DNA from 3 places in the Dasania marina DSM 21967 genome. Region 2 is predicted to be linked to each of the others. Evidence: predicted binding sites of a transcription regulator. Region 2 holds the regulator's gene; each other region holds the start of a gene.
What was found. Region 2 encodes FNR, which switches genes on or off when oxygen is low (the NO sensors DNR and NnrR bind a similar motif). Its sites were predicted from a motif close to TTGATNNNNATCAA; they were not measured.
Positions count from the first base shown of each region.

Region 1: B067_RS0114730 (FeoA family protein) is a predicted target of FNR. The motif match lies at 1,408-1,421, and genes of this name have one in related genera.
Region 3: B067_RS0107140 (cation-translocating P-type ATPase) is a predicted target of FNR. The motif match lies at 4,894-4,907, and genes of this name have one in related genera.

Region 1 is NZ_KB891586.1:395,282-405,207, reverse strand. Features, by position in the region: gene B067_RS0114740 (ArsJ-associated glyceraldehyde-3-phosphate dehydrogenase) at 1-951, opposite strand, end outside; gene B067_RS0114735 (metalloregulator ArsR/SmtB family transcription factor) at 970-1,314, opposite strand; gene B067_RS0114730 (FeoA family protein) at 1,560-1,787, shown strand; gene feoB (ferrous iron transport protein B) at 1,793-3,838, shown strand; gene B067_RS0114720 (porin) at 3,966-5,153, shown strand; gene B067_RS0114715 (FMN-binding protein) at 5,203-5,739, shown strand; gene B067_RS0114710 (PepSY-associated TM helix domain-containing protein) at 5,751-6,524, shown strand; gene B067_RS0114705 (glutathione S-transferase N-terminal domain-containing protein) at 6,566-6,925, shown strand; gene B067_RS0114695 (sodium-dependent transporter) at 7,127-8,476, opposite strand; gene B067_RS0114690 (sodium-dependent transporter) at 8,511-9,926, opposite strand, start outside.
Region 2 is NZ_KB891588.1:97,042-106,967, reverse strand. Features, by position in the region: gene B067_RS20760 (FixH family protein) at 1-162, opposite strand, end outside; gene ccoG (cytochrome c oxidase accessory protein CcoG) at 162-1,565, opposite strand; gene ccoP (cytochrome-c oxidase, cbb3-type subunit III) at 1,624-2,505, opposite strand; gene B067_RS0116650 (CcoQ/FixQ family Cbb3-type cytochrome c oxidase assembly chaperone) at 2,502-2,666, opposite strand; gene ccoO (cytochrome-c oxidase, cbb3-type subunit II) at 2,681-3,289, opposite strand; gene ccoN (cytochrome-c oxidase, cbb3-type subunit I) at 3,309-4,736, opposite strand; gene fnr (fumarate/nitrate reduction transcriptional regulator Fnr) at 4,911-5,669, opposite strand; gene hemN (oxygen-independent coproporphyrinogen III oxidase) at 5,704-7,122, opposite strand; gene B067_RS0116625 (PEP-CTERM sorting domain-containing protein) at 7,295-7,888, opposite strand; gene B067_RS0116620 (PEP-CTERM sorting domain-containing protein) at 8,330-8,893, shown strand; gene B067_RS0116615 (hypothetical protein) at 9,009-9,332, shown strand; gene B067_RS20755 (MATE family efflux transporter) at 9,310-9,926, opposite strand, start outside.
Region 3 is NZ_KB891576.1:563,066-572,991, forward strand. Features, by position in the region: gene B067_RS0107125 (NAD(P)H-binding protein) at 1-220, shown strand, start outside; gene B067_RS0107130 (DUF2254 domain-containing protein) at 239-1,573, shown strand; gene B067_RS0107135 (DUF3465 domain-containing protein) at 1,710-2,102, shown strand; gene B067_RS0107140 (cation-translocating P-type ATPase) at 2,132-4,876, opposite strand; gene B067_RS0107145 (LysE family translocator) at 5,059-5,679, shown strand; gene B067_RS0107150 (efflux RND transporter periplasmic adaptor subunit) at 5,979-7,055, shown strand; gene B067_RS0107155 (efflux RND transporter permease subunit) at 7,060-9,926, shown strand, end outside.

The DNA of each region.
Region 1 (9,926 bases), on a different contig from region 2:
CCATTCATTGTCATACCAAAGAAACAGTTTTAACTGGCTGCCGTTAACCACCAAGGTATGGTCGGCATCGACTATGCAAGAGCGCGGGTCGGTTTTGTAATCTATAGATACCAGCGGCCTTTCTTCGTAGCCCAAAATGTTTTTTAGCTCACCTAGCGCGGCTTGTTTAAATAAATTATTCACTTCTTCGCTAGTGACGTCTCTGGCCATTTCAAACACGCAGTCGGTGAGTGAGGCGTTAGTGAGTGGTACGCGCACGGCGTGGCCATCTATCTTGCCTTTTAGCTCGGGGAAGATATGGCTAATGGCCGTGGCCGAGCCGGTGGTGGTGGGGATTAAGCTAGAGCCGCAGGCACGGGCACGACGCAGGTCGTCGTGAGGTGCATCCAGAATGGTTTGGGAATTGGTGAGTGAGTGTATGGTGGTTATAGAGCCGTGTTTAATGCCTATATTATCCATCAACACTTTCACCGCTGGCGCGAGGCAGTTGGTGGTGCAAGAGGCGGCGGTGACTATGGGGTGCAGGGCGGGGTCGTAGAGGTGATCGTTAACGCCCATAACTATATTGAGTACGCCGTCTTCCTTAACCGGCGCGCTCACTACCACCCGTTTTACCCCTAGCTCTAAATAGGCTTGTAATAGCGCTTGTTTTTTCATTTTTCCTGAGCAATCTATGACTACATCGCACTGTGACCAGTCGGTGTCAGCTATGGCTTTATTGCGGCTGATGCTGATGCTGTGCTCACCTATCTGTATGTGGTTATCTCGGCTGCTGGCCTCGTGCTGCCAGCGGCCATGCACCGAGTCAAAGTTGAGTAAATGGGCGAGCGTGGCGGCGTCGCCGGCCGGCTCGTTGATGTGGATAAATTCCAGTTCGGGGTTATCCCAACCTGCTCTTAAGCTTAAACGGCCCATGCGGCCAAAGCCGTTGATACCTATTTTAATCGTCATGCTGTTACTCCTTAAAAATCAGCAGCAGCTCAGCTTGCGCTCTGGCCTGCTGCCCATGGCCTGCAGCCGTTGGCTGTGGGGGGCAATAAAACGGGGGTTGGCTAGTCGTGTTTGTCTGAGTACGGTGAGTGCCCAGCTGGGCAGCGTGGGGCTGAGTTGATAAAACACCCACTGGCCCTGGCGTCTATCGTTGAGTATGCCTGCTGCCCGCAATTGTGCGAGGTGGCGCGATATCTTGGGCTGGCTCTCGGCCAGCGCGGTTACCAGCTCGCACACACACAGCTCTTGCTCTTGATCAATAAGCATTAGGCTGCGCAGGCGAGTTTCCTCGGCTAGGCATTTGTGAAACTCTACGGGGCCCATACGTTGCTCCGGCATAGGGTAGTGATATGTGAAAATCTGTATATATGCTATTCCATATATTTAGGCCTAACAAGGCTTATTACCGGCAATTGTTTGATGCTTATCAACCTTGCCGCTATCTGTGCAAAAAAGATCAGCCATTTGGGGTAATCTCGCTTGCTCTCAATAGGGTTTGCATTAATAATAATGCGAATGATTGTTAATTAGATTTAGGAGCTATGCTCTTGGTCATTCGGGCTGCTCACATGATGACATTAAACCAACTTAACATTGGTCAACTAGCGACTATCCATGATGTACATAGTGGCAATGCCTTAGTGCGTCTTTGTGATGCCTTGGGCTTGATACCCGGCGCGCCGGTGACTGTGTTACGCCGTGCCCGCGGCAAAGGCCCTATGCAAATTAAAAGCATGGGCACGCTCTATGCCATACGCAGCGACGATGCTGAGTATATTAATGTTGAGGTAGCGTAATCGCTGTGAAAGAACTCGCGATTATAGGTAGCCCTAACTGCGGCAAAACCACCATATTCAACCGCCTAACCGGCACCCGTCAGCGCACCGGCAATTGGCCTGGCGTTACCGTTGAGCGTAAGGATGGCCGCCTGCAATTGGCTGGCCAGCAGCTTAACGTGGTAGATCTGCCCGGTGTTTATTCACTGCACGATGATATTCAGGGCATAGATGCCCGCGTTGCTCACCAATACCTCAGTGAGCAAAGCCCAGAGTTGGTGTTAATGGCGCTGGATGCCACCCGCCTACCTAGGCAGTTGGCCTTATTGCCCGACTTGCTAGCCATGGGCAAGCCCATTTTACTTATCGTTAATATGCTAGATACCGCTGCCGCCGAAGGCATCAAGGTGAACCTAGCTGAATTGCGCAAACAAACGAGGCTGCCAGTCGTGGGGGTAACCGCCTCTACCGGTGAGGGTTTTGAGCAGCTAAAAGATGCCATAGCCAGTTTGCTGGTGGCCTACCCCGCACTGCCCAAAGCTGTCGATATAAAAGCCACTGCCGCGGCCTGTTATGTTGAAAATCATGGCGTGACCCGCACTGAACGCATAGACCACTGGATGCTACACCCCTTATTGGCGCTGCCTATTTTTTTGGTAGTGATGTATTTGCTGTTTACTATCTCGGTCAATTTAGGCGCAGTATTTATCGATTTCTTCGATATTGTGCTGGGCAGTATTTTTGTAGAAACACCCCGTTGGTTACTGGCTAGCGTGGGGGCGCCGGCTTGGTTGCAGGCCTTTGTGGCCGACGGCGTGGGCGGGGGTATACAGTTAGTGGGTACTTTCATACCCACTATCGGTTGCCTGTACTTGTGTATGTCGGTGCTGGAAGATTCCGGCTACTTATCGCGCGCGGCTTTTGTGATAGACCGCATGATGGCCAAAATAGGCCTACCCGGCCAGGCCTTTATCCCACTGATAATTGGCTTTGGCTGTAACGTGCCAGCGGTAATGGCTTCAAGGGCTCTGGGGCAAGTAAGCGCTCGCTTAACCACTATTTTTATCGCCCCATTTATGTCCTGTGGGGCACGTTTATCGGTGTATGTATTTGTGGGTACAGCGTTCTTCCCCAGCCAAGCGCAAAACGCCATTTTTGCCCTGTATCTATTGGGTATATTAGTGGCCATAGCGTCGGCCTGGATTTTACGCCGCTCGTTATTCTCGAATGTGGAGGCGGCCAATATCAGCGAAATGCCTGCTTACCATAAGCCTCTGCTGCGTAATGTTCTAATGCAAACTTGGCATAGGCTGTCGTCTTTCACCTGGCGTGCCGGTAAGCGCATAGTGGCGGTAGTTATCATTATTAATGTGGTGTCCTCATTTGGCTCTGATGGCAGCTGGGGCAATCAAAATACAGAAAACTCAGCGCTGTCGGCGCTGGGCAAAACCTTAACGCCCATGTTTACTCCTATAGGTATAGGTGAAGAGAACTGGCCGGCAACGGTGGGGTTATTTACCGGTCTATTCGCTAAAGAAGTGGTGGTGGGCACCTTGGATACCTTATATGCGCCGCCAGCAGTACAGGCGCAGGCGCAGCTTACTATGCCTAATTATGGCGCTGATGTACTTGCGGCTTTGGCTACCTTGGTGGAAAACACCGCGGGCTTAGTGACAGCCTTTACCGATCCGCTGAAAATTGCCTCCTCTCAGGAAGAAATTGCTGACCAGCAACCTAATAGTTACCAGGCCATGCAAAGCTTGTTTCCTTCGGCCTGGGGGGCGTTTTGTTACCTAGTGTTTATTTTATTGTATGCCCCTTGCGTGGCCACTATAGGGGTGATGCAAAAAGAAGCAGGGCAGCTGTGGTTGAGCTTTTCGGTAGTGTGGAGCTTGCTATTGTCTTATTGGTTGGCTTCTAATTTATGGCATGTAGCTTGGCTGATAGCGGCACCCGTGATGGCATGTAGCTGGATTATAGGCTCTAGCGCGCTGCTGTATGTGGCGTATAAACTCATCATGGCGCAAATGCGGCGCGGTATGCGCGATCAAATCCCGGTTGTTAATTTATAACGGTGGCTTGAGTCAAAAAAGTTCAGGGGAAAGGCGTTATTTTTACTATTTACTATTGATAATCATTCTCACTACCATTACTATTCCCGCATCTTATTAATGTAACTCATAGGGGAGTTCACCATCCATGTTTAAGCAAACTATCTTAGCGGCGGCTATTACTGCCGCAGCTGTTTCCGCCCAAGCTGCTGACACCTTACCCAGCACTGCGGATATGTGGAAAGTTATCCAAGAGCAACAACAAGAAATTAAAGTGCTTAAAGGCCAGATACAACAAACTGAAACCAAAGTGGCCGCTACTGCCGATGCTGTTGAACAATCAGCTAGTGGTAAGGTATCAAAAATGGCCGAGTGGGTAGAGAAAACTACAATCGGTGGTTACGGTGAGCATCACTTTAACCATTTTGAAGATAAAGATGATCAGGTTGATGCTCATCGCTTTGTGATGTATTTGTCACACCAGTTTTCTGATGATGTACGCTTCTTCTCTGAAATTGAGCTAGAGCACAGCATTGCTGGTGAAGGCCAAGCAGGTGAAGTTGAGTTAGAGCAAGCCTATATAGAGTGGGATTACACCCAAGGCCATAGTGTACAAATCGGTCAGTTCTTAATTCCTGTAGGTATTATGAACGAAACTCACGAGCCCGATACCTTTTACGGCACCGAGCGTAACTTGGTTGAAGCAAAAGTTATCCCCGCTACGTGGTGGGAAACTGGCGTGATGTTTAACGGTGAAATCGCCCCCGGCCTATCCTATAGTGCTGCGCTACACAGCGGTTTAAATGACGAGGACGCCAACATTCGCAGCGGCCGCCAAAAGTCAGCTAAAGCCAATGCCGAAGATCTAGCCTACACGGGTCGCATCAAGTACACCGGCATACAAGGTTTAGAGTTGGGTGCAACCGTGCAGTATCAAGAAGATATTTCTCAGGGTGCAGTGGCAACAGCTGATGCCCTGTTAACGGAGCTACACGCTATCTATACCGTACAAGCGTTCACTGTACGCGCCTTATGGGCCGAGTGGGATGTAGACGGTGACGTTTTTGAAACCACTGGCCGGGACTCACAAGAAGGTTGGTACATAGAGCCCTCTTATAAAGTGACTGAAAAGTTAGGCGTATTTGCTCGTTACAGCGAATACAACAACGAAGCCGGTTTAAGCGCCACCATAGATTATGAAATATGGGACTACGGTGTTAACTACTGGTTAACGCCTACCGTGGTGTTAAAAGCGGATTACACCGACTATGTTAATGACAATACTGGCGACACCGATGGTGATGCCTTCAACCTAGGTTTAGGTTGGTCATTCTAAGTTTAGTAGACGAATACCCTGGGGCGCATTGCGCCCCTTTTGAGTTTTTATGAAAGTATTTATAGCCGTGTTGCTGCTATTGCTAAGCAGCATTAGTTGGGCGCAAAAAGGGCAGTTTATTAGCGTGGCTGATTATCAGGCGCGCTTTTTTGCCGATGATACCGCTTGGCAAACTCTGTGGGTGGATAAAGCCTTACGGGATGATGTTGAGCGGTTACTGGGGCGGCGCTTTAGCACCTTGCGGCTGCGCTACTGGGGTGATCAACAGCGCACCGGCTGGGTGTTGGAAGAGATAGGCAAAGAGTACCCCATTACCGTAGGGGTAGTGGTTGATGCCGGTAAAATTATCGACCTCAGTATTTTGGAGTACCGCGAAAGCCGTGGCGGTGAAGTACGTTATCCTTTTTTTACCCAGCAATTTAACCAGGTGGCCTTGGCTGCGCAGTCACAACCTAGGCTGGATAAGTCTATAGATGGTATTACCGGCGCGACATTGTCCGTGCGCGCATTGAAAAAAATCGCTACACTCGCACTCTTTTTGCATCAACAGACGCCTTTTAATCAGCCCGTCAGCGAGGGCCAGTAAGCGCAGCCATCATGAAACTATCACTGTTGCAGTATAAAACTCTCAGGCCCTGGCTGTGGCGTTGGCACAGACGCGCAGGCTTAACGGCATTGTTAGTGGTGTTGTTAGTGACGGTGACGGGCTTATTGCTTAATCACACCTCAGAGTTAGCGCTGGGCAAGGCTGCGGTTAATAACCAGCGCCTGCTTGCCTATTACGGCATACAGACGCCTAGCTTAAAATCGTTTGCGGTTCATGACGATTGGTTGAGTGGTGACGATAAATCACAGTTGTATTTAAATGCACGGCATATAGCTGAATGTCAGCAATCATTACTGACTGCCGTGGCTTATCAGGGCTATTACTGGTTAGCCTGCCAACAGCAAGTGCTGCTGGTAAACCCGCAAGGCGAGGTGGTGGATAGTCTCAGCGCTGCTTATGGTTTGCCCGTACCTATAGTTGCGTTTGGCCTATGCGGTGAGCAACTCTGTTTGGCCACCGCCAAGCGCAGTTTTGTGATAGACACCCAGCAGTTTAGTTTTACCCCGGTGGAAAATATGCGCCCCAGTGCCAATAAGGCACAGCCATTACCGGTGGCTATAGAGCAGGCTATTATCCGCGCTTATAGAGGCCAAGGCCTGTCGTGGGAACGGGTATTATTAGATTTGCACAGCGGTCGCCTGTTTGGTCATGGCGGTGTCTGGGTGGTGGATATTGCCGCTGTTTTATTATTGTTTTTATCCTTATCCGGTTTTGTGTTGTGGTATCAACAGCGCAGCAAAAAGAAAGCTCGCCAAGCCGATTAATGGCCTTGCGATAAAGTCTGTAGTTATAGAGGTAAGTCGTTTTGTTAAAAGTTATACGTTTAGTGTTAGGTTATATCATCGTCGCCATCAGTTTTATCACCAGCCCGCGCAAAGCCAAACGCCCAGTAGAGCAGCAAGCCCAGGTTAACAAAGTGGCCGAGGGTTTAACTCTGTATCAATTTTATGCCTGCCCTTTCTGCGTCAAAGTACGCCGCGCTATGCGCCGGTTAAATATTCCTGTGGCTACTCTTAATGCCCAACAAGCTGAGCATAAAACTGCGCTATTAGAAGGCGGCGGTAGGGTGAAAGTGCCCTGTTTACGTATTGTAGAAAATGGCAGCAGTCAGTGGCTGTATGAATCTAAAGAGATTGTTGCTTACTTAGAGCAGCGCTGCGCGTAGTCCTTACGGGCAGGTTTTTAACGACCATACTTATGCTTGTAATTTTTGCTGGTGGCTTTCGCTTGTAGCAATAATGGGTATTGCTGAAACTCGCTGGCCAGCCACAGCATTAATAAGTGTGGCCAAGGCTAGGCCCACGGTATGGGTGTAAGCGCTATAGTCTATCCTCATCCGGCCCAGATGATTTATATGGGTAGCCAGCTAACTTAGGCTTTGCGCAAACGTCGCTATAATTAATAGCGGGCAAACCACTCTTACATACCAAGGCCATATTTTCCAAAATAGGCTGCTCTCTATCGCCGCATTACCTTGCTTTAATTCTTGCAATAGCGCGTTACGTTGCAGTATCCAGCCCGCAAAAATACAAAACATAATGCCCAGTAAGGGTTCGCTGTATTTGGTGGTTAGGTCTATAACAAAAACAAATAGCAGATCAAAGTTAAAAATAATCAACACGCTAATAGCCAGGCAGGCGCTGCCCATAATTAGGGTGGCGGCCAAGCGGCTGAGGCGAGTTTTTTCTACTGCTGTCGATACCGGCACCTCCAGCATAGAAATAGATGAGGTAACAGCCGCTATGCTCATCAAGGCAAAAAAGGCTATGGCCACCCATAAGCCGGTGTTACCCATGGCAGTAAACAACGACGGTAGCACTTGAAAAATTAAGCCTGGCCCAGCAATTAACTCACCTGCCTCATTAAATATCACCGAGCCATTGTGTTGCGCCACATAAACGGCGGGGATAATAAGCAAGCCCGCAGTGAAGGCTATGGCTAGATCTACGCAGGTGACTATGGCGCCTAGTTTGGGTAGGTTTTCATTTTTATCCACATAGGAGCCATAAATCAGCATGGTGCCCACACCCAGTGACAATGAAAAAAAGGCCTGGCCCAGCGCGCTAATGAGTAAGCTGGGCTTGAGCACCTGACTAAGATCGGGCAGTAGGTAAACTTTTAAACCGGTCATGGCCCCAGGCTGGGTAAACACATAGGCGATAAGTAAGACTAATAAAACCATCAATATAGGCATTAGGCGGCTGGACCATTTTTCTATGCCGCCCTCTATGCCGCTGGCAATAATACTCATGGTTAAACCGGCAAAAATAACACTGCCCATTAAGTCGCGCGTGATAGAGCTGGTGATTAACCACTGGCTGACGGTAGTCATGCCTGCCACATTGGCAATGCCATGGCCTAGGTGGGATAGCATCCAGCCAGCCACGATAGTGTAAAAGCTGAGAATTAACCCCGCTAATATGACCCCGTAATAACCTACACCTTTACCGATAAAGGAGGTGATTGGGTTGCTACTTAAAGAGCCTAACGCGGTGACGACATTGGCGCGGGCGTGGCGGCCTATAATTAACTCGGCCATTAACGCCGGGTAGGCTAATAAAAAAGCCAGCACAAAATACACCAATACAAAGGCAGCGCCGCCATTGCTGGCGGTTTGGGTGGGGAAGCCCCAAACATTACCCAAGCCTACCGCTGAGCCCGCAGCGGCCATAATAAAACCAAAGCGCGATGAAAACTGGCCTCTAGCTGTACTCATAGGGTGTTCCTGTAAAAAGAGTCATTGTTATTATTTAGCCAAACAGGGCCGCGCCAAAGAATTTTTGCGCCACGGTGTTGATAAAAATAACCAAGAGTATTAATGGGATGAACGTTGCTAACGAGAAGTTAATATAGCGTTCAGTCCAGGAATTTTTAAAATGCCTATCGCCTGTTTCAACTTCATCATTAAAACCTTTTTTCCAGCGATAGCGTACAAATAAGCACACTAATAAACCGTTAAGCGGCAAAATGGTTTCGTAAAAAACATCGACCACTACATCAAAAAAAGATTTGTTAGTGTCTGCATATTCGATAAAACTGCTAAGCCAGCCCACCATGCCAAAAGATACAGCGCAGGCTATAGTAAACAAGGCCATAGCCACATTGAGGCGTATTAAGGCGGTTTTACGTGGTAACTGTAGGCTGTCGATTAAGCTAGAGGTAGGCACTTCGGTAATAGAAACCATAGAGGTAATAGCGGCAAAAAAGACTAATAAGAAGAAGGTGGCGGCTACTGCACTGGCGCCTACATAGCCTATCAGTGTTTGCAGCTCTAAGAAGATTTGCGGTAAGAAAGAAAATATCATGCTTACCGAAGAGTTGCTGAGCTGTGAGGTGTCGGTATTGGGGTGTAGGGCAAAAATAGCTGGTAGCACTAATAAACCTGCACAAAAGGCTACGGCGGTATCGGTAAGGGCGATGAGTTTCGCGCTGGTGGTGATGCTTTCTTTTTGGTTAACGTAGGAGCCGTAGGTAATTAAAATACCCATGCCCAGTGATAAAGAGAAAAAGGCTTGTGATAACGCGCCATTAACCACTTTTGCGTCTATCTTGCTGAAGTCGGGGATTAAATAATAACGCACGCCAGCCCAAGCGTTGTCGAGAGTTAATACAAATATCACCAAGCCTATAAGCATAATAAATAAAGCCGGCATCATGATTTTAGCGGCTCGCTCTATACCGTTTTTAACACCGCTTAATAAAATGACATTCAATAAACCCGCCACCACCACTAAATAGAGAAAAATAACCTTGCTGTTAATAAATTGGCCGAAGGTTTCAGCTTGTGCCAACGTATCTAAGTTGCCGCTCAGTATTTCTACAAAGTAGCCAAATATCCATACCGTAATCACCATATAAAAAACGGCAATCATAAAAGGGGTAATAAAGGCGAGTAGGCCGGCTATTTGCCACAGAGAGTCGCTGCCCGCTTGTTTGCGATAGGCGCCTATAGGGTCTTTTTGGGTGTTTCTACCCAGGCTGAGTTCAGCCACCATTACCGGCAGGCAGACAAAGGCAACAAAGAAGGCGTAAATTAATAAAAAAGCGCCACCGCCATTTTTGGTTGCGGCAACGGGGAAGCCTACCAAGTTGCCTATGCCTACCGCTGAGCCAGCAGCTGCCAGAATAAACCCTATACGGGAACCAAATTGTTCGCGGGAGCTAGT
Region 2 (9,926 bases):
TTTGTAGTAATCGTCGCGTACTAGGCTGTCTTCATTTTTTACCGCAATAATAATGGTGATGGTGCCCGCCACTACCGCTAACGCGGGGAAAAAAACAAGAAACCATAACCAAAACTGTCGGTACCAAGGCGCTGGCTGCTTGCCGTTATCACTGTTATTCATTAAGGAGTTCCTGGGCCTATAAAGCGGCTTTCTATGCTCATGTGAATGTCGGGGTCGTCCAGTGACCTTATATGATAATAAATTGTACTGTTTAAGCGCTGTAGCTGCTCTGGGGCGATATTAAGACGCACTGGTAACTCGAGGATTTCACCGGCGCCTAAGGTTTTTTCAGTATCACCTTTAAGTTCAGCCTGATCCAAGCCGCTAAAGGAAATACTATAGGTATGGGGCTGTTGATCTTTATTCATGATTTTTAGCACATACATGTTTTCTATATGGCCTGTGGGGGTGCGTTGGTAGAGCTTGCCGCGTTCACGCACCACGTCAGCTTCCAGCGGGATGCGGGTAAGCAGGCTGTAGCCAAAGGCAGTGAGCATAATCAGCAGGACCACGCCATAGGCGATAAAACGCGGATGGTAGCGGTTGCCTTTATAGCCTTCTAATTCGTGCTCGGTGGTGTAGCGTATCAGGCCACGCTCATAACCCATTTGATCCATCACGCTATTACAGCCGTCTATACACAGGGCGCAGTTAATACACTCCACCTGTAGGCCGTCGCGTATATCTATGCCGGTGGGGCAAACTTGTACGCAGATATTACAATCGACACAGGCGCCTAAGTTTTCTTGTTCTAGGTTAGTGTCTTTTTTACGCGAGCCTCTGGGTTCACCACGCTTGGTATCGTAGGATACTAATAGCGTGTCTTTGTCGAACATTACTGATTGAAAGCGCGCATAGGGGCACATATAAATGCACACTTGTTCGCGCATATAGCCGGCATTAATGTAAGTGGCGCAGGTGAAAAAGGTAATCCACATCGAGCCCCATAGGCCGTAATCTAAGAGAAAAACTAAATCGTAAATAGGGGTGAAATAGCCAACAAAGGTGACGCCGGTAGCGAGAGAAACGCTGACCCAAACCGTGTGCTTGGCCAGTTTGCGGAAAAACTTCTGCCAGTGCATGGGTTTGTTGTCTAGCTTGATACGCTGGTTGCGGCTGCCTTCAAACTTTTGTTCGGCCCACATAAAAATAGCGGTCCAAACGGTTTGCGGGCAGGTGTAGCCACACCAAACACGTCCCACCCAAGCGGTGACAGTAAACAAGGCAAAGGCGGCAATAATTAAAATGCCGGCCAATAAATAAAAATCTTGTGGCCAGAAAGTCCAAAAAAAGACGTGGAATTGTCTGGCGGGTAGGTCGAATAAAACAGCGGGGTGACCATTCCATGTTAGCCACGGCACTATAAAATAGAGCAGTAGTAATGGCCAACCCGTGTACACTCGAATCTTCTGGTAGAAACCTTCAATTTTTCGGGTGTAGATTTTTTCACGTTTTTGGTAAAGGTCTAACTCGGCGACCCCGGCGGGGTGAAACTCTTCAACAGGATCGCGCTGCTTAGTCATGATTACCTCAAACGTTGAACAAACTAATAATTAAAAAATGTTGTTAAAGTGTTGTTGCTTACTGATTAGATAAGCTCCACACGTAGCTACTTAGCATATGGATTTTATCGGCACTCAGTAGCTCTTGGTGCGCAGGCATGTGGCCCGAGCGACCGTTTTGTAAGGTGTGCTGAATTTGGCCCATAGAGCCGCCATATAACCAGACGCTGTCACTTAGGTTAGGCGCACCAAAAGCGTAGTTACCCTTGGCATCTTTACCGTGGCAGCTAGAGCAAAACATTTGAAACTTTTTGCCACCTTCGGCTGCTAAGCCTGCATCGGCCTCACGGCCGTTTAAACTGTATACATAGGCGCTAATCTCACGCACACCCTGATCGCCGACGACGTTGCCCCACTGAGGCATCGCGGCGTTACGGCCGTGGGTAATGGTGGTTTTGATTTGCTCAGGGCTGCCGCCGTATAACCAATCGGTGTCGGTTAAGTTAGGGAAGCCGTAGCCGCCGCCTGCATCGGCACCGTGACAAACGGCACAGTTGTTAGCAAACATACGTTGCGCCATGCGCATGGCTTTAGGGTCTTGCGCTAGCTCGGGAATAGGGGTGGCTGAGTAGTCGGCAAACACGTCGTCGTAGCGCTCTGCCGCTTGGTCTACTTCTTCCTGCCATTGGCCGACAGAGGTCCATCCCAATACGCCGGGCCAGTTACCCATGCCGGGGTAGGCAATGAGGTAACCTATGCCAAAAATAATAGTGAGGACAAACGCTTGTATCCACCATAGGGGCATGGGGTTGTCGTATTCAACGATACCGTCGTACTCGTGGCCGGTAGTGGCATCGGGGCCACGGTCTTGCGTTTTACGGTTAGCCAGTAGTATCCAGCTGATACCCATTAAAAAGATAGTGGTTAGGATTATTATCCATGCACTCCAGAAAGGACTCATTGAGATTCTCCGTCTGATGAGGGTTTGTCATCGGCAAAGGGTAAATTGGCGGCGTCATCAAAGTCTTTTTTACGCTGCTTGCTGTAAGCCCATAGGCATATGCTAATGAATGCGATAAAGGCAAACACTGTGGCTAAACCGCGAAATGTATTAATGTCCATGCCAGTCTCCCCGCTTAGCGTTTATGCTTAAGCAATAGGCCGAGGTTTTGTAAGTAGGCAATCAGGGCTTCAATTTCCACCCTGCCTGCTACTGCTTCTTTAGCGCCAGCAATATCTTGGTCAGTGTAAGGCACACCGACTATACGCAGGGCGCGCATTTTAGCGGCTGTATGCTCGCCAGTTAAGCTGTTTTCAAACAACCAAGGGAAGGCAGGCATATTCGACTCGGGCACGACATCTCTAGGATTCATTAAGTGAGCACGGTGCCAATCATCACTGTAACGGCCGCCTACGCGCGCCAAATCTGGCCCGGTGCGCTTAGAGCCCCATAGGAAGGGGTGGTCGTATACCGATTCACCGGCTACGGAATAGTGGCCGTAGCGCTCAGTTTCTGCGCGCATAGGGCGTATCATTTGTGAGTGACAGTTGCTGCAGCCCTCACGTATATAGATATCGCGGCCTTCCAGTTGTAGCGCGGTGTAGGGCATAAGCCCCGCTATCGGCTCAGTGGTTTGCTTGATGAAAAATAGCGGTACGATTTCTACTAGAGCACCAAAGCTGATGGCTACAATAACCAACACCGACATGACACCAATATTTTTTTCTACAAAATCATGATTCATTTTAACTATCCTCCGGCGCTTAAGCGGCTGCAGTAGCAGGGTTGTTCGCTGCTGCTTCAGTGTTGCGAGTGGTTTGCCATACGTTGTAAGCCATAAACAGCATGCCCGCAAAGAAGGTGATACCACCAATGAGGCGTACCACATAGCCGGGAAAACTGGCTTCTACAGAGTCTACAAAACTATAGGTCAAGGTGCCGTCAGCGTTATACGCGCGCCACATTAAGCCTTGTAAGATACCGTTTACCCACATAGAGCTGATGTACAGTACCGTGCCTATAGTGGCCAGCCAGAAGTGCACATTAATTAAGGGGGTGCTGTACATAGCGTCTTTGTTAAACATCACGGGCACTAAGTGATAGATGGCACCAATAGTTACCATGGCTACCCAACCTAAAGCACCGGCGTGTACATGACCTATGGTCCAATCGGTGTAGTGCGACAGTGAGTTTACCGTCTTAATCGCCATCATCGGGCCTTCAAAGGTCGACATGCCGTAAAACGATAGAGACACGACCAAGAAGCGCAAGATGGGGTCGGTGCGCAATTTGTGCCAAGCGCCACTCAAGGTCATCATGCCGTTAATCATGCCGCCCCAGCTAGGTGCTAAGAGGATTAATGACATCACCATGCCCAGGCTTTGTGCCCAGTCAGGTAGTGCGGTGTAGTGTAAGTGGTGAGGGCCGGCCCATATGTATAACGAAATTAATGCCCAGAAGTGCACAATGGATAAGCGGTATGAGTAGACCGGTCTACCCGCTTGTTTAGGCACGAAGTAGTACATAATGCCTAAGAAACCTGCCGTTAAGAAGAAACCTACTGCGTTATGTCCGTACCACCATTGCACCATGGCATCGGCAGCACCGGCATAGACCGAATAAGATTTCATCATGCTTACCGGGATAGCGGCGCTGTTGACGATGTGCAAGACGGCAACGGTGATGATAAAGGCACCGTAAAACCAGTTGGCGACATAGATGTGGCTGGTTTTGCGTTTAGTGATAGTGCCAAAAAATAGTACGGCATAGGCTATCCAGACAATGGCCAATAAAATGTCGATAGGCCATTCTAGCTCGGCGTACTCTTTAGACGTTGTGTAGCCCAGTGGCAGCGATATGAAGGCTGAGACGATAACCAGTTGCCAGCCCCAAAAGACAAAGGAGGCGAGCTTGTCTGAGAGCAGGCGAGCCTGACAAGTACGCTGCACTACAAACAGTGAGGTAGCAAATAATGCTGAGCCACCAAAGGCAAAAATAACGGTGTTGGTATGCAGTGGACGCAGACGGCTAAAGGTGAGCCAAGGCGTCTCAAAATTTAGCGCAGGCCAGGCCAGCTGTGCGGCAATAAGCACCCCTATGGCCATCCCAATAACACCCCAGGCTACGGTCATGATCGTAAACTGGCGTACCACCTTGTAATTGTATACAGGGTGCTCAAGCTGATTATTCATAAATAACCCTATGTATTTGAACGTTTGTTTTTTGTTAATACAGATAGGATGTATAACAGCCTATCCATTGATCACTTAGGCTATAGTTGCCTTGAGTGAAAACCAGGTAAAAGGTTGGTTTTTTTTTGTGAAAGAGTCGTGTCTTAAAAGATGCCATCTTGCGGGGCTTGTCGCTTACATATCAGCGATTTCTCTTAAGGCCTCTAAATCTTTTAGAGTAATTTCCTTGCCATCAACATCAACAAGGTTTTGTTTTTTAAAGCGGCTAAAAACTCGACTGACTGTTTCTATGGTTAAACCTAGGTAATTGCCTATATCGGTACGTGACATAGGCAGCCTAAATTGCGTGCCTGACAGTTTGCGGCGCACCATACGTGCTGAGATGCTAATTAGCAAGGCTGCGATGCGCTCTTCGGCAGAATTTTTACTCAACAAAGTGATTAGCTGTTGATCGCTGGTTATCTCTTGGCTCATCAGCTGGAAAAAGTGACGTTGCATATTGGGCACTTCGGTGCTGAGTGCCTCCAACCTATCAAAGGGGATTTCGCAGATGGCGGCGGTTTCTAATGCTCTGGCTGAGTTGGCGTACTTGCCGGAACCTATGCCATCCATGCCCATAATTTCGCCGGGAAAGTAAAAGCCAGTAATTTGCTCTTGGCCATCGTTGGTGACTCTATAGGTTTTGACGGTGCCGGAGCGTACCGCATACACGGAGTGAAACTTATCGTGTGCGCGGTAAATATGGTCGTTTTTTTGTAAGGGGCGGCCGCGCTGTACTATCTCTTCCAGCTTGACGATATCATCATCTTTCATCGCCAGTGGTAGGCAGATGCTGCCTAGGCGGCAGTCGTTACAGGACACTTGGTGGTTGTGGGGGCAGGACTTATCACTACTGCTCAATAGATTACCTGCTAATGCGCTTTTCTCAGCCATAATCTGACAATATCCTGTGGGTCAAATAAGAAGGTTACAGTGTGTTTGAGTAACGAGGCTGTGCGTCGCTGCTTAAATATCGGTCAAAAGTCATACAGATATTTCTCAGCATAGACCGCCCTTCTAAGGTGACGCGGATTTTATCACTCTCCATAAGGATTAAGCCATCCTTTTGGTATGTTTTCAGTGTTTCTAAAATGTTGGCAAAATATTCGAAAAAACATAATTGAAAGTGTTGCTCTACTTGTTTGATATCCAAGTTTAGGTTGCAGATAAGCTCGCTAATAATATGGCGGCGAACTTCGTCGTCGTGGCTTAAACGCAGGCCGCGGCTAATGGCGAGGCGGTTGTTATCCAGTTGTTCGTAGTAACGCTCTAGGTCTTTTTCGTTTTGGGCGTAGCTGTGGCGTAGTGAGCTGATGGATGATACGCCTAAGCCAATTAGGTCGGGGGCTAGGCAGGTGGAATAGCCTTGGAAGTTGCGTTGCAAACGGCCTTCTTGTTGGGCGATGGCCAGTTCGTCATTGGGTTTAACAAAATGGTCCATGCCTATATAAACGTAGCCGGCCGTGGTGAGTACATCGGCAATCAAGGCCAGCATCTCTAGGCGCTGCCCTGTGCTGGGTAAGGTGTGGCGGTCTATGGCGCGCTGGCTGCTAAAACGGGCAGGTAGGTGGGCGTAATTGTAAAAAGTAATGCGGTCGGGGGCCAGTTCCAGTACCTGCTCTAGGGTGTTAGTGAGCGATTGCAGGTTTTGCTTGGGTAGGCCATAAATGAGGTCGTAGCTCACCGATTTAAATTGATACAGCCGGGCAGCATTGGTTAGCGATAGCAGCATATTAAAGGATTGGCAGCGGTTGATAGCTGTTTGTACCTCGGGGTCAAAATCTTGCACGCCAAAGCTTAGGCGATTAAACCCCAAGCCTTTTAATAGCGCGAGCCTATCTTTATTTACCGTGCGTGGGTCTATTTCTATGCTGTATTCACGGTCGGGGCTGTCGCTAAGCTTAAAGTGCTGGCCTAGGTGGTGCATAAGCTCAGTCAGTTCCGCATCGTTTAAAAAGGTGGGGGTGCCGCCACCAAAATGCAGCTGGGTAACCGGCCGCGCTTGTCCGGCCAGTTCGGCCTGCATGGCTATCTCTTTATTGAGATAGTTTAAATAGCGCCGGCTTACCGTGCTGTCACGAGTAACGATTTTATTACAGGCGCAGTAGTAGCAAATGTTTTTACAAAAAGGGATGTGCACATAGAGCGAAAGCGGTGCTATAGAGCTGCCTCTTTGTTTGATTAGCTCTTGCCGATATTCATTACAGCCAAAGTCGACACTAAAATGCGGTGCAGTTGGGTAAGAGGTATAGCGTGGCCCGGCCACATCGTATTTACTGGACAAAACCTGGGCATGGGTGCCAGCATTTTTGTCTGAAACAATGGTTAGGTGGGCCTGGTCGCTCATAATGCAAGGCTATTTTAAGTGTGGTGAATGATGCAGAAAGTGTAGCGGGGTGGTGTTTTTGCTGTGTTGATGTGGATCAATGGAAAGGGGTTATCGGTGTATATAGATTATGCAGCCCAACCGCAGGGTTGCCCTGCGGTTGGGGAGTGTAGCTTAGGGGCGGGATAGCCCTTTAATGTTGCTGGCGGCGTGAAGCCAGTAAGCCGGCAAGGCCTAAAAATAGCAGCGCTATAGATGAGGGCTCAGGCACAACGGTTCTTGAGGGCAAGTCTTGAGATAGCAGGCTGCCTTTTTTGTTACCATTAGCATCGATAAAGCGCACTTTTAAATGGGGGTTATCGGTATAGTTGCTAACAGCATTGGCAAAGGTGAAATCAAAGAACATATTGTTGGTTAACAGTTCGCTGCCGCTAAAACAGGGGTGGTTAACACCACCGGTGAGCGCCTGGCAGCCGTTAGCATTGAGTCCCCAGCCATCAGTTATGCCGTCAAAGGATGCCCCTGGGCCGTCGAGGGTGATATCGCTAGCATTGGCAAAGGCCACGCCAAAATCATTAATTGCTATGGAGTCTATTCTGACAGCACCATCCCAACCAGAGCCAGCGGTTATATTGCCAGCATCGATTTCAATTCTTAAGGTATCGCCTATCCAGCTGGAGAAAAAGTCTACACCGGTGCCTTCCCAGTTGTTGATGACGCCAGCAGAGGCTGATAAAGAAGTTGACATTATTACCGTAGAAATAACGCCGCCTAGTAGCTTATTCATTGTATGTTTCCGCCTTGTATAAGAGGATAAATACTGCAGTCTTTCGACAGCGTGTATTGCAGCAACAAACAGGCCATAAACTTTAACGTTATGTATTTGTTAGGGAAATCATTTTGCAATTTTTTATAATGTAAACTTACTCGACAGTGGCGGGTGTGGGCAGCGGGCTAGTTGGGCCAGCTATACTTTTGCGCTTGATTAATGCGCAGTCGCTGGGGGTAAAGGCGTTGCTGCGTCAGTGGTTACATACGATGTCGGTATAATTTACATGATTGTAGGTTTGATAGTCGATTAGTTCTTATAAATTATTGTTTCTTAACGACTTAAATTTAATGGCTTGGATTTTGCATTTAATAGCACCGATCGGTTTATGGACAATGATGTTGATGTAAGCCGAGTGTTTGATTGGATGATTTAAATAAAACCAGGATGATTTTAGAAATGAAAAGCATATTTACAACTGTTGTAAGCGTGTTCTTACTAGTTGCTGCCAATGCGTCGTGGTCGGCGAACATCGGTTGCGGTAGTACACAGCGCTGGGCTGAATTGGACTCAGCCACTTCATGTTTAACGGGTGAAGGTAATACCAATGGTAATGGATCTACCATTAATGCATTGTTTGGTCCTACGTGGACTCAGCAAGGCAGTAACGATGGTAGTAATGGTACTAGTGGTTTTTTGACTACTAATGCCGACTCTTGGGGTCAGCATGTTACCGGGACTTGGGCTATTGATGCTTCTTTTTGGAGCCTATTTGGCGAAGCGATTATCTCCATACACGTCGGTAACGGCGGCGGCAGCCCAGATCACTTTGCATGGACTATTGAAACTGGTGCAACCAGTGGCACATTCTCCTATGACAAGTTAACTGGTGGCGGTGGCGGTCTATCCAATATGAAACTTTGGAGTCGTGGCGCCCCTACTACTGTTCCTGAACCCGGTTCTATAGCGCTTTTAGGCTTGGGTTTAGTTGGCTTAGTAGCATCACGTCGCAAACAGCGTTAAGCTTATTGCTTAGCAGCTAGTTTGCTTAAAAGGCTCCTTGCAGGGGCCTTTTTTTATGGTCTAGTATTTTATGGATTAACGCTTTATGGCTAGCCATTTTGCGAGGGGAGGGATAGTGACAGCGATAGCATTTAACACGGAGTTAATTACGCAGCGTGGCGGTAATCTTTGCGGTGAAGATGAGTTGTCGGTAGAGGCCTGCGGTGCTTGCCAAGGGCAGTATTTGTTTAATGCGGCGCTTAATGATGTGTATTACGACAGTGTTGATTTGTCCCGCCACTTTTTTAAAATACCCGCCATAGACTTACCGCCCTGCCGTTATTGTGGTGCGTTGCAATGGCAGTTTGCCTGCCCAGCACCCGAGCTGGCGCAGGTGCAAGCAGGCCCTTGGGCGTGGGTGTTGGCTAGTCGGGTGTTTAGCTTTGATGGGCAGTCATAGCCCGGCGGCTAATAATTATATAACGCCAGCCCAGCATTAATGCGGCCAGGCTTAGGCCGCACACCAAGCCTATCCACATGCCTTTTGCCCCTAAGGGTGTCAGCCCGAATTTACCAAAACTTAGCGCCCAGCCTAAAGGCACACTAATCGCCCAATAGGCAAAGAGCACAACCAATAAAGGTATGCGGGTGTCTTGGTAGGCGCGCAGCGCGCTGGCCATGCAGATTTGTACCGCATCGGGTATTTGATAAATCGCCGCAAAAACAAGCAGCGAACTGGCTATGCCTATCACGCTGTCATTGTTGCTATATAGCCCAGCCACATCGGCTTTCAACCATAGAATGATCAGCATCATTGTTGATGATGTGATTAAAATTAGCCCCAATCCTGTACGGCATACCAAGTTAGCTTGCGCTTGCCGCTGGGCGCCCAGTTGCTGGCCGGCGCTAATGGTAGTCGCTATACCTACGCTTAAGGGAATCATAAATGTTAGCGCCGACACGCTAAGGGCAATTTGGTGGCCGGCAATCACCACGGTGCCCAGCGGGGCGATAATTAAGGCAATAATAGAAAATAGTATAACCTCGGCTAAAA
Region 3 (9,926 bases), on a different contig from region 2:
TCCGTATATAGCTTGGGCAGCAGTAAGGCCTGACAACCTTTGCGATGAAGTAGCGGTGTCTGCTTATAGCATTCACGCCTCCCCAACCAAAAACGCCATTTTTGATTCAGCGCCCACCAGCCGTATTAACGTCGCCAACTTCATGGCTAACTTAGCCACTAACACTGATTTATGGGCAGCATGGAAAGGCAAGATGCCCGTAATTTACAATGATGTATAAAAATGAGGCCGCATCGTCATGAGAGGACAATTATTTAAGCTCTGGGACCGCATTCGCTCCAGTTTCTGGTTTATTCCAGCGCTGATGGCCGCTGCCGCAGTGGCGCTGGCCTGCTTGAGCGTCATCATAGACGAGCCAATAACTCAGTGGCTGGCGCTCCATTTTAGCTGGACCTTCACCGGTGGCGCAGAAGGGGCTAGCGCCGTACTAGGCGTTATCGCCGGATCGATGATTACCATCGGTGGCGTAGTTTTCTCAATGACGCTGGTCACCCTCTCCTTAGCCTCATCACAATTGGGCCCTCGCCTACTGCGCAGCTTTATGCGCGATACCACCACACAGCTTGTGCTTGGCACGTTCATCTCCACCTTTTTATACTGCCTGATTGTCCTCCGCACCATCCGCCACGGGGAGGATATCCTTTTCGTACCTCACCTATCGGTCACCCTAGGCGTGCTACTCGCGGTGATGAGCGTGGGGGTATTCATTTACTTTATCCATCACGTATCCGTATCTATCCAAGCCAATGAGGTGGCTGGGCGTATTGGTAGCAAATTGATCGAGGGCATAGACTCGCTGTTCCCAAGCAAATCCGGACAAGAAGAACCACAGCCGCCGGTGAAGCTTCCCGATGCAGCCTTCTTCGAGGCGTTCGATCAGGAAGCTCGGCCTATCAGTGCTTGTGGTGACGGCTACCTCCAGTTTATCGATGCGGAAACCTTGCTTGCGCTGGCCATAGAGGAGGACCTCATCATTCAACTGCAGCAAAGGCCGGGAAACTTCGTCATCGACAGCTGCCCGCTGGCGCTAGTTTGGCCGGGACACAAAGTAACCGATAAGCTCATAGGGCAGATCCAGCTTCTCTTCGTTCTGGGACGCCAGCGGACTTCGGGCCAAGACATAGAATTTGAGGTAAACCAATTGGTAGAGATTGCCGTTCGAGCCCTCTCCCCAGGCATAAACGATCCGTTCACCGCAATCACCTGTGTAGATCACTTAGGGTCCGCGTTGTGCCGCTTGATATCACGTGATATACCGTCACCTTATTTACACGACCACCAGTATCAGCTACGGGTGATCACAGCTGTCGACACCTTTCCGGGGATAGTCGCTGCCGCCTTCGATCAAATCCGGCAATATAGCCGCTCTAGCGCCGCGGTAAGCATACGCTTGCTAGAAGTTATCGCTGTGGTCGCAGGGTTTGCACAGCGAGCCGAAGACCGTGCCACGCTCTTACTGCACGCTGATATGATTGCCCGAGGCGCTAGTGAGGGTTTGCCCGAACCACAGGATAGGCTAGCAGTGGAGCAGCGCTACCAAAAGGTAAAAACCTCATGCCGTGAACAGGCTTAGCGCTGCCACCGAACAGCAACGGATACAGCACCACTGTAAAAACCCTATCACTTTGCCGTTACCCAAAAAAATTTATTATCAAAAAAACGTAACGCTATAATCAGTAATATTAAACACCACACAACGGTCAATAATTATGAAACATTTCTTCCTATTATTCGCCTTAACCCTTTTCAGCCTCTGCAGCTACGCCCAAAACGAACACAGCGCAGCCAGCGCTTATGTCAGCCAAGCCAGTGACGTACAAGTTAGCGGCAGCGGTGTGGTGATAAAACTATTGGCCGACGATACCGTAGGCTCACGCCATCAACGCTTTATACTTAAACTGCCCGATGGTCAGACCTTATTAATTGCTCATAATATTGATTTAGCGCCCAAGCTTAGTAGCCTTGCCATAGGTGACCACGTTGAGTTTTACGGCGAGTACCAATGGAACCGCAAAGGCGGCGTTGTACATTGGACTCATCACGACCCCGCAGGCCGCCACCCCAATGGCTGGCTAAAGCATAAAGGCATGACTTACCCTTAGCACCGTTTATATAGCTGCCACCGTCGCAACTAGCGCGCCCATAAACGCACTAGGTATTTCTCTAGCTCTACAATAATTAACACCGGCAAAGCCGATAAAATAATGATTAACCAGTCAAAGCCACCAATGGATGCTAGGCCGAATAATTGTTGGGTATAGGGCAGGTAGGTAAAGGCAACTTGCAACACTAACACGGTAACAATGGCGTATGCCGCAGGCTGTATACCCTTCAAAAAATGCTTATTAAAAATAGATAGGCTGAGAAAGCGGCAATTAAGCAAGTAATATACTTCTATCATCACTAGGGCATTAATGGCGATGGTTCTCGCGAATTCTATAGTCACACCTTGGCTGCGATAATAATAAAATAATGAGAACACCACTGCCGCACCCGCCACCCCCACCAACAACATACGCCCCAATAAACTGGCACTAAAAAACCCTAGCCCATAAGGCCTAGGGGGGTTATTCATAATATTAGGTTCTGAACGTTCGAAGGCTAAGGCCAGGGCTAAGGTGACGGTGGTAATCATATTAACCCACAGTATTTGCGCAGGCGTAATAGGCATGATGCTGCCCAGCATAATAGCGCTAATAATCACCAGCGCCTCAGCCAAGCTGGTGGGCAATATAAAAATAATGGACTTAACGATGTTGTCATAAACGGTGCGCCCCGCTTCAACAGCGCGGGTAATGGTGCTGAAATTATCATCGGTTAAAATAAAATCTGCCGCCTCTTTTGCGGCATCGGTGCCTTTGCCACCCATGGCAACGCCTATATTCGCTTTTTTTAATGCGGGCGCATCGTTAACACCATCACCCGTCATTGCCACTACATGCCTATTGCGCTGCAAGGCTGCCACCAGTTGTAATTTATTGGCTGGGCTGGTGCGCGCGAACACATCGGTATTTTCTACTGCTAGGGCTAGGCTGGCATCGCTGAGCTTATCGAGATCACTACCGGTCAGCACCTTAGTGGCGTTTAAGCCTAGCTCATTAGCGATGGCGGCGGCGGTAACGGGGTTATCGCCCGTTATCATTTTGACCTGTATTCCCGCCGCCCGACACAAGCGAATGCTGGCGATAGCTTCCGGGCGGGGCGGATCACTAATCCCCACTAACGCCGCCATCACTAAACCCTGCTCTACATCTTGCGGGCACAAAGCCTCGGGGCGTTTGTTGCAATCTTTATACGCCAAGGCCATAACCCGCATACCGCGCTGCGCCATATCATCGATAGCCTGCTGCCATTGCTCGCTAGCTATCGCTACCAGCCCCTGCGGCCCTAACTCTTGTGTGGCATAGCTAAGCAGACGTTCTGGCGCACCTTTAACCATTAAACGGTTCAGGCCGGCATTATTATGATGCAGCGTTGCCATGTAACGGCGTTCACTATCAAAGGGCAGTATATCGAGGCGCGGCCAATCATTGAGCGTCTGCTGTAACTCCAGGCCGTGCTTCATCGCCATCACTAATAAGGCGCCTTCGGTGGGGTCGCCGTGCAGTAACCACTCACCCTGCTCGCATAACACATTGGCATCGTTACAGAGCATGGCAATTACGCTGGCTAGTGTGAAACTGCTAGCGTGATCCAGTGACAGCTTTTGCTGTGTATCAGCGTTAGCTATGTCTCCTTCCGGCTTATACGCCTCACCGCTGATGAGGTAGCGTTGATGTTGGCAAACCGCTACACGTGCAGTCATTGCATTGGCGGTTAAGGTGCCGGTTTTATCGGTACAAATTACATCCACCGAACCCAACACCTCTACCGAAGGTAGGCGCCTCACCAAGGCATTGTTGGCGGCCATACGCTGCACACCTATAGCTAGAGCAATCGTCACTATGGCTGGCAAACCTTCGGGTATAGCAGCAACGGCAATACCTATGGCCGCCTGAAACATATCGTCAAGGCCATAACCATGTAGATACACGCCCCAGCCTACCGTGACCAGCGCCACCAACACGATGACTACGCTTAGCTGCCGGGCAAAAACGCTGAGTTGTTTTTGTAGTGGTGTCAGCGGCATTTCTACTTGCCCGACTAAATCGCTAATAGCACCAATTTCTGTTTGTAAACCGGTGCGGGTAACCACCGCTCTTGCTAAACCAAAGGTCACCATGGTGCCCATATAGGCCATGTTTTTACGCTCGGCCAAGGGGGTTTCTACCGGTAGTGGTTGCAGATGCTTATCCACCGGTTGCGACTCACCAGTTAACGCTGACTCATCGCAGCGTAGGTCTTTGCAAAAAAACAGGCGCATGTCGGCAGGCACTCTATCCCCCGCCTGCAGCATCACCACATCACCCGGCACCACATCGGCACTATCTATAGAAACTAACACCCCTGTACGCATCACCATACAACGGGTTTTGGCCATGGTCATAATGGCCCTAAGGGCATCTTCGGCTTTACCCTCTTGAATAAATCCCACCAAGGCATTAACCACTACCACCGCCACAATCACCCCGCAGTCAACATAGTGCTGCAAGGCGGCACTCACCAGCGCACTCACCATCAGCACATAAATAAGTACATTGTGAAATTGTAATAACAAGCGTCGCCATGCGGGGTTGGCAGCGGCTAAAGGCAAGCTATTGGCACCGTGTTGCTGCCTACGCCGTGTTGCCTCGGCATCGGTTAAGCCCTGCTCTGAACTTTGCTGCACGCTAAGAACTTCAGCCGCTGGCTGGGCATGATCGACTAGCTGGTTTAACTGACTATCGCTGTGCATACGCCCGCCTATAGACTGTAATGAATATACAAGTTTAACCATTGCACCAAAAAAATAGTTTGATGAGAAACAAATGACTATCGAAATGTGGGCTTAAGCAATAAGCCCTTACCCAGCTATAACAGTGCTGCTAGGTTTTTAACCGTAACCGACTATTGCCACCACTGATATAACTATAAAATAGCGCAGGCCAAATTGCCTATGCACAAACTTGAGAGTACTTCATGATTAGCGCTTCCACACTAGCCGTTTTTATACCGACATTTTTCGTGGTGTCAGCCACCCCCGGTATGTGTATGGCGCTGGCCTTAACCCTGGGTATTAGCCTAGGCCTGCGGCGCACCCTGTGGATGATGTTGGGTGAGTTAGCGGGTGTGGCAATAGTGGCTGTTGCGGCGGTGACTAGTGTGGCCTCTATCATGCTGCTATACCCCATGGCCTTTGCCGCGTTAAAAATACTAGGCGGTAGTTATTTACTTTTTTTGGGCTGGCAATTTTGGCGCGCCCACAGCAGCGTTGCTATACAACTTGATGGCAGCAGCAGTAACTTAAGCGCAGGCAGCTTAATGATGCAGGGCTTTGTTACCGCCATAGCCAACCCCAAGGGCTGGGCTTTTTTTATTGCCCTGCTACCGCCTTTTATTAATCAAGATCTGGCTCTGCTACCGCAGCTGAGCATACTGGTGGCCATTATGTTGAGCATGGAGTTTATCTGCATGATGCTTTACGCCTTGGGCGGCAAAACCCTACGCCAAGTCTTAATGAAAGAAGGCGGCCTAGACTGGCTTAACCGCATAGCCGGTAGCCTAATGCTGGCGGTTGGCATTTGGCTAATGGCCAGCTAGGCTTTTATAGGCACAACTATAGATGCAACGGCCTAGGCCCTATTAAGGCAGCAAGTTTAGCGATAAAAAAATTAGGCAAGGATGCTAACAATGAGCTTACTCCCCTCCCCTTAAACCGATGAATGAATGTAAATACGCAAGCTATAACCCTGGCCATAAATAAGGTTATAGCCATGACATTCGCTGACTAAGTGCACATCCCAATTGCAAAAAACTTTGCTATTATAGGCACTGTTTTTATGTGGCGTTTTTACTAATAAGGAATAGGTAGCTCTGCAATGATCAAAAGAATGACCCTCATGTTAGTTGCTGTCACCATTATCTTTGGTGGCATTTTTGGATTTAAATGGTATCAAGGGGTCATGATGGGCCAGTACTTTGCCAGTTTTCGCCCCCCTCCGGTTACCGTTTCTACCGCTACCGCGCAGCAACAAAGCTGGCACCCCTATCTTACCGCCATAGGCACACTGCGAGCCCGTTACGGGGTGAATATCAGCGCCGAAGTTGAAGGCATCGTTAAGGCTATACGGTTTAACTCTGGCCAAGAAGTTGGCAAGGGCGAGCCCTTACTAGAGCTGGACGATGAAGTAGAGCAAGCCAACCTGCGTATTTTTCAAGCCCAGTTAAAACTCAATCAATTAAATTACGAGCGCGATAAAGCCCTAATCAAAAAACAGCTAGTGTCCCAAAATCAATTTGACCGCAGCTTTGCCGAATACAAAGAAACCCTAGCCAAGGTTGAGCAAACCAAAGCCAGCATCGCCAAGAAAAAAATTCTCGCGCCCTTTAGCGGCCGCATGGGTATTTTGCAGGTGGACTTGGGCCAATATATCGATTCAGGCACTAGCATAGGCTCGCTGCAATCTGCGCAAACCATGTACCTAGACTTTAGCCTGCCCGAAAAAAACCTTACCCATCTTTTTATAGGCCAAACGGTGAAGTTTGCGGTGTCGGCTTACCCTGGCGAAATATTTGAAGCGCAGCTAGCGGCGATAGATTCCAAGGTGGATATTAATACCCGCAGCCTGCAAGTGCGCGCCCATGTCGATAATAGCCAGCAGCAATTAGTGCCAGGCATGTTTGCCGATGTCACCCTAATACTAGAACCTGCGCAAGCGGTGGCCGTGCTACCCGCCACCGCAGTGAGTTACTCGCTGTATGGCAAAGAGGTATTTATTGTTAGCGAGCAACAAGGCGACGATGGCAGCAGCCAGTCAATCGTCAATCGTCAGCGTGTCACTACCGGCCAACAACAGGGTGATTTAATCGCCATTACCGAGGGCGTGCAGCCCGGCCAGCAAGTAGTTATCGATGGCCAACTCAAACTCAATAACGGTACCGAGATCGCCATAGCGCCAGCATTGAGCAGGGAGTAGCGCCATGAAATTTACTGACGTATTTATTACCCGGCCGGTATTGGCCAGTGTGGTGAGCTTTTTTATTTTGTTAATAGGCTTTAACGCTTACGAGCAACTAGGCATACGAAAATACCCCAAAATTGAAGACGCCGCTATTACCGTTAGCACCAGCTATGTAGGCGCCAGCGCCGACCTAGTGCAGGGCTTTATCACCACCCCTACCCAGCAAGCCATAGCCAGCGCCGAAGGCATAGCCTATATCACCTCTACCAGTAACAGCGGTGTTTCTACGGTAGTGGCCCATATACGCCCCGACTACAACGCCGACAAGGCGCTCACCGAAATCGTCGCCAAAGCCGCCGAGATACGCGGCGAGTTACCTGACGGAGCTAAAGACCCGGTCATCACCAAAGGCAACCAGGAAGGTACAGCGCTGATGTACCTCAGCTTTAGCCACCCCAGCATGGCACCTGAAGAAATCACCGACTATTTAAAACGCGTGGTGCAACCGCAGCTGTCGACCATAGAAGGCATGGGCGCGGTACAGTTTTTTGGGGGCCGTAATTTTGCTATGCGTATCTGGTTAGATCCCACCCGCATGGCCGCTTACAATATTACCGCCGCAGAAGTTAACAGCGCCCTGCGCCGTAATAACTTTTTATCCACCGCCGGTGAAACCCGCGACCAACTCTCGGTCACCCAGGTTAAAGCCGACACCAACCTCAGCAGCATTGCCGAGTTTGAAAACATCGTGCTGCGCAATGAAGGCGATCGCCTAGTACGTATTAAAGACATTGCCGAGGTTAGCCTCAGTGCCGACAGCTTTGATATGTCGGCCTTTACCAAAGGTGAGCCTGCGGTGATGCTGGGGGTTAGCCCCACCCCCGGCGCCAACCCCTTAGACGTAGCCAAGCTGGTGCGCAAGGAAATGCTCAACATACAACAACAGGTGCCCGACGGCATGATTGCCGGCATCAGCTATGACGTATCCTTATTCATTGAGTCATCCATTAAAGAAGTACTTACCACCTTGGTAGAGGCCTCACTTATTGTAGTGGTGGTGGTGTTTTTATTTTTAGGGCAACTGCGCTCGGTGATTATTCCGGTGGTGGCGATACCCCTATCCTTGGTGGGTACCTTATTTTTAATTTGGATGCTGGGTTACTCCATCAACCTGCTCACCTTACTAGCGCTAGTATTGTGTATAGGCTTGGTGGTGGATGACGCCATCGTGGTGGTAGAAAACATACACCGCCATATAGAAGAAGGCCATAGCCCCAAGCAAGCGGCATTAATGGGTGCCCGCGAAATTGCCATGCCGGTCATCTCTATGACCTTAACCCTAGCGGCGGTGTATGCCCCGCTGGGTTTTTTGGCGGGCTTAACCGGTACCCTGTTTAAAGAGTTTGCCTTTACCCTAGCGGGCTCGGTGATCATCTCGGGCATTATCGCCCTCACCTTGTCGCCTATGATGTGCTCTAAGCTACTGGTCAAAACAAACCACCAAGGTTTTGCTGGCCGCATAGACGATGCCTTTGAGCAGCTAATGGCCAAATACAAAAGCCTACTGCGCGGCAACTTACGATACCGCCGGGTTACCTTGGTATTTGCGATACTCATTTTATTAACCATACCGCCGTTAATGATGGTGTCGCAATCGGAGCTGGCCCCCAACGAAGATGAAGGCTTTATGCTTATTGTCAGCGCTGCGCCACAATATTCTAACCTAGCGTATATGGAGCAAAACACTCGCCAGTTTGAGCCTATCTATCAACAGTTTCCTGAATACCAAAGCTCATTTTTATTAAACTCTGGTGCCAATGTAGGTGACACCTTTGGCGGCATGCTGCTGAAAGATTGGAGCGAACGCGAGCGCAGTATTTTTGACATGCAGCAGGAGCTACAAGGCAAGGTCAGTAAAATTCCCGGCATTAATGCCTTTGTTATTTTACTGCCACCCCTGCCCGGCTCCGGTGGCGGTGCCGCTGTGCAATTGGTGATTAAATCCGTGGCCGATCATAAGCAACTGGCGCAGGTTAGCGACCAGCTATTAGAAGCCGCCCGCAACAGCGGCCTATTTATGTTTATTGATAGCGACTTAAAATTTTCTAAGCCCGAGCTGCAAGTGTCCATAGACAGAGACAAGGCCGCGCAGCTAGGTATTAGTATGGAAGAAATTGGTACTACCCTGTCCACCCTGTTGGGTGAAGGTGAAATAAACCGCTTTGCCCTTAGCGGACGCAGCTATAAAGTGATCGCCCAAAGCGCGCCTGAATCCCGCAACGATAAAGACTGGCTGGGCCGCTATTACTTGCGTACCGCCTCCGGTGAGCAAGTACCACTGTCGGCGGTTATCGACATAGACACCACCGTGCAACCGAAAAGTCTTAACCAGTTTCAACAACTTAATGCCGTTAAACTGGAAGGCGCGCCCGCCGCGGGGGTAAGCCTAGGGGATGCCTTAGACTTTTTAAACCAGCAAGCCCAAACCCTATTACCTACCGGCTTCCAATTGGATTATGACGGCCAGTCGCGGCAATACTTTCAAGAAGGTGGCCAGCTATACGGTATCTTTTTCATTTCGTTAATCGCCATTTATTTAGTATTGGCGGCGCAGTTTGAAAGCTACCGTGATCCTTTTATTATTTTAGTGAGTGTGCCGCTATCTATATGCGGGGCGTTAATCCCTATCGCCTTAGGTTTTGCCTCGCTGAATATTTACAGCCAAATTGGTTTAATCACCTTAATCGGTTTAATCAGCAAGCACGGTATCTTAATTGTTGAATTTGCCAACCGCTTAACCCAGCAAGGCTACAACGTGCAAGAGGCGGTGATAGAAGCTGCTACCGTGCGCCTACGGCCCGTGCTAATGACTACCGCCGCGATGGT